Regions from separate parts of the Enterobacter sp. B79-1 genome, predicted to be linked through region 1. Evidence: predicted binding sites of a transcription regulator. Region 1 holds the regulator's gene; the other holds the start of a gene.
What was found. Region 1 encodes PurR, which represses purine synthesis genes. Its sites were predicted from a motif close to CANGCAAACGTTTGCNTG; they were not measured.

Region 1 (2,204 bases):
CAAAAGATTTTTGCCGGAGAGGTAACAATAGGAAGAAAATGAGGAGGGAGAGGACTCTCCCCCCGCGTAAATCAGTGCAGCGCAGCCGTCAAACCACCGGCAACAATCAATGCCAGCACGATAAAGGTGGTCACCAGCGAAAACTTCAGATCGGAACTCATCAATTTTTCTCCTTTTAATCACCCCACGAAAAGTGAGCTTGCTCATTTTTACACAGTTTACGTCAAAAATCTTCCTGGATTTAAACTGATATCCACTTTAGCTCTTCCCCTTTTCATCAAGATAGGACAAAATTCCACGCTAAATTTATTAGCGTACCGGCCATTGACCCCCTCCTGACGTCCTGTGTCGTTTTCCCGGCGTGTCGCAACTCAAGATTGCGTAATAAGGGTGAGAGAAGGCAAACGTTTACCTTCAAGTTTTTCAGGAGGTTAGGATATGGTCTGGAGTGACATTGAATGGCAACAATAAAAGACGTAGCAAAACGCGCAAACGTTTCCACTACAACCGTATCACATGTAATTAACAAAACCCGCTTCGTCGCGGAAGAGACGCGCAACGCCGTCTGGGCGGCGATCAAGGAGTTACATTACTCCCCAAGTGCGGTTGCGCGCAGCCTGAAGGTGAATCACACCAAGTCGATTGGCTTGCTGGCGACCAGCAGTGAAGCGGCCTATTTTGCCGAAATCATCGAAGCCGTTGAGAAAAACTGCTTCCAGAAAGGCTATACGCTGATTCTGGGCAACGCGTGGAACAGCATTGAGAAGCAGCGCGCCTACCTGTCGATGATGGCGCAAAAGCGCGTCGATGGCCTGCTGGTAATGTGTTCCGAGTACCCAGAGTCCGTACTGTCCATGCTGGAAGAGTACCGCCACATCCCGATGGTGGTGATGGACTGGGGCGAAGCGCGCGCGGACTTCACCGATTCCGTTATCGATAATGCCTTTGAAGGCGGCTATATGGCCGGTCGTTATCTGATCGAACGCGGTCACCGTGAGATTGGCGTGATCCCGGGTCCGCTGGAGCGCAACACCGGTGCGGGCCGTCTGGCCGGGTTTATGAAGGCAATGGAAGAGGCGCTCATCACCGTGCCGGAAAACTGGATTGTCCAGGGCGACTTTGAGCCGGAATCCGGTTACCGCGCAATGCAGCAGATTGTCTCCCAACCGCATCGCCCGACGGCTGTTTTCTGTGGCGGCGATATTATGGCGATGGGCGCACTCTGCGCCGCCGACGAGCTGGGCCTGCGGGTGCCGCAGGATATTTCCGTGATCGGGTATGACAACGTGCGTAACGCGCGCTTCTTCACCCCGGCGCTGACCACCATTCACCAGCCAAAAGACTCGCTGGGCGAAACGGCTTTCAACATGCTGATGGACAGGATCGTCAACAAGCGTGAAGAATCCCAGTCGATTGAAGTTCACCCACGCCTCATCGAGCGCCGCTCCGTGGCGGACGGTCCGTTCCGCGACTATCGCCGTTAATCGCTTACGGAGCCAGTTATGCTGGCTCCCGTAGCCACTCCCGATTCAACGTTTCACTGTCTCCCAGATAATCCAGAAGCCAGGCCATCGCAGGCGATACGTCGTTTTGCTGCCAGGTCAGACAGCAGGCCGCATCCGGGAACGGATTTTCCAGCGTCAGCGCTGTCCACTCTCCGGTATCGATGCGCGGACGCGCGAAGTGAACGGGCACCATCGCCACGCACAGCCCCGCAGAAAGACAGGTTGCCGACGATTCCCAGTCAGGGGCCACCACGCGGCGCTGGTTGTCCAGGAGCCAGGTGATGCGCTTGGGCAGCGAGCGCGAGGTATCTTCCAGCACCAGCGACGGCCAGTTGCGCAGCGTGTCATCGCTGAGAGGGCCTTCCATTGCCGCCAGCGGATGATCGCTGGCGACAACGCAGGTCCAGCTCAGCATCCCCATATCGCGAAATGCATAGCGTCCCCCAACGGGGATCGCCTGCGTTGCACCAATCGCCATCTCCACCCTGCCATCCGCCAGCGCATCCCAGACGCCGTTGAACACCTCCTGGGAGACCCGCAGTTCGACATCAGAAAAGTGACGATAGAAATCCACGATCATTTGCCGGGTCCGTTCCGGCTTAACGATATTATCCACCGCGATGGAGAGATGGCCTCGCCAGCCGTTAGCGATCTGCTGACACTGCTCGCGGGTGATCTGCATTTTTTTGATGACAGAAC
Region 2 (2,204 bases), on a different contig from region 1:
GATGTTTTGCGTCTGGTTTGCCAGATTGCGTTCAAGCACCTGCAGGCCATACAGCGCGCCACCCGCTTCGCTGCCGAGCGCGGCGACGGTTGGAGAGTTAGCCTGCGCCACTTTTTCCATCGCCGCCGAGGTGCTTTCGGTGTACTCAATTTTCCAGTTCGGATAGCGGTTCAGGAACTGGCTGCACTGTTGGAACGGTTGAGGATGGCTGTAAACCGTTTCGATCTTGCTCAGGTCGGTTGAGCCGGAGACCAGCACGCAGTGGTCGATTGGGATTGTCAGCTCGCCAACCAGCGACAGGCTGGTGTGCTGGAGCAGATCGTAGACATCATTAATGGCGCCGGAACTGGTGTTCTCAATAGGCACCACGGCGTAATCCGCCTGGCCGGTTTCTACCTGATTGAAAATATCAGCAAACTTCGCACAGCCGCTCTCAATGAACTCTTCGAAATGGCGGGCTGCGTACTGGCGCGCAGCCAGGTGGGAGTAGGAGCCTTTTGGACCGAGGAACGCGACGCGTGCAGAGTGCGGGTTGGTTTTGTTCAGATGCTGCTGGAGCAACGCTTGCTGGGTCAGAACGGAATCTTCGATGATGAGCTGGAACAGACGGGTGATGTAGTGGGCATCAAGATGATGCGCTTTGCCGAGCTGAATCAACCGTTCCAGTAAATCGCGCTCGCGGTCGATATCGCGCACGGGGCGGTGAGAGTCCAGCTTGGCTTTACCCACCTCGACGGCGAGGGCGCGGCGTTCGGCCAACAGCGCCAGTAATTTCTCGTCCAGCGCGCTGATTTTTACGCGCAGATCCAGTAACGGGTTTTCCGGTGTCATAGTGTTGCCTGTCTCGTTTTATCGTTATCAATAAAAAAGGCCTCCCGCTGTGGGAGGCCTTGTTGTTCGTCTTCGCATTCTTTATCACACGACGAAACGCCTCCCAGTCAGGGGAAGGTAAAAAAGAATGCGAAGAAGAACGGCGTAAGTTTCATAAAGTCATCCTGAAATTGATACCGTTAAAGTACCCGTACTGTTTTCACCCTGTCAATAAAAAACAAAAAACGCGCCCGAAGGCGCGTTGGCGGTACACTCAATTTAAAGGATTACTCTTCTTCAACTTCTTCCGCGAAGCTGGCGTCTTTCACCGATGTTGCGGCGCGACGGGCTTCACCTTTGTGTTGCACTTTATTGAGCTGCCGTTCCAGCTTGTTGATCAAATCGTTAATAGCGGTGTACATATCCTCGTGTTTTGCGCTGGCGACCAGATGGCCGTTTGGAGTATTGATAGTTGCGTCAGCGATGAAACCCTGCGGCTCCTTGGACAGGATGATATGTGGATTAATCAAATGAGTTTGCCATTTATCCAGTTTGGCGAGACGGTCTGCGACGTGCTGGCGGATTGCCGGAGTAATTTCCATTTGTTTACTGGTAATGTTCATTGTCATAAATTTTACCTCTTGTCTTTCCGTCTTGGTGATTCCAGCATACCCGACCTAATGTCAAAATGTGTGATTTATATCACGTTATTTTGTCGCTTTTTGTCAGGGAATCTTTTTTGTGAGGCAGGGCAGGAAGAGGTGAGATTTACCTTGTCGAAGACAAAAATTGGGGCCATAGTTGACGGGATGTGTTGAGGCTAAAGCGCTTCAGCGGGTGACAGAAATGAATAAAAAATCGGCAGCCCTGAGGCTGCCGATTTGCATTGATGCTTCTGTCAGGTGATGCTGCTGTTCGCGGCGATGATTTTCGCGACCTTTTCAGCCTGCGAAGTCATCTGCATCTGACGATAGGCATTTTCCATCAGCTTCAGGCCATCGCGCGTTGCCTGAGTGTCCGGGTAGTCACGCAGCATACCTTCAACACGGTTAACCACGGCAACCCAAGCGCCACGGCGGGTGTAGTACTCAGCTACGGAGTATTCATATTTCGCCAGACGATCTTTCAGGAACACCAGACGCTTGGTGGCATCGGTAATGTACTGACTGTTCGGGTAGCCGCGCACCAGCTTGGAGAAGTCATTGAAGGCATCACGTGCGTGCTGCGGGTCACGGTCAGAACGATCCACGCCGAAGAAGCCCTGCAGCGCACTGTCATCCAACGCCATGTTGGTCAGTCCGCGCATATACATGACATAATCGATGTTAGGATGAGTTGGGTTCAGACGCATGAAGCGATCGATGGTGGCCTGAGCCAGCGGAAGATCGGCATTT

Region 2: raiA (ribosome-associated translation inhibitor RaiA) is a predicted target of PurR. The motif match lies at 1,537-1,554, and genes of this name have one in related genera.

The regions. Positions count from the first base shown of each region.
Region 1 covers NZ_JBYAZJ010000001.1:771,530-773,733, forward strand. The annotation lists gene cydH (cytochrome bd-I oxidase subunit CydH) at 72-161, opposite strand; gene purR (HTH-type transcriptional repressor PurR) at 459-1,484, shown strand; gene punR (DNA-binding transcriptional activator PunR) at 1,501-2,204, opposite strand, start outside.
Region 2 covers NZ_JBYAZJ010000005.1:5,150-7,353, reverse strand. The annotation lists gene pheA (bifunctional chorismate mutase/prephenate dehydratase) at 1-831, opposite strand, end outside; Phe leader region at 862-987, opposite strand; gene pheL (pheA operon leader peptide PheL) at 939-986, opposite strand; gene raiA (ribosome-associated translation inhibitor RaiA) at 1,098-1,439, opposite strand; gene bamD (outer membrane protein assembly factor BamD) at 1,709-2,204, opposite strand, start outside.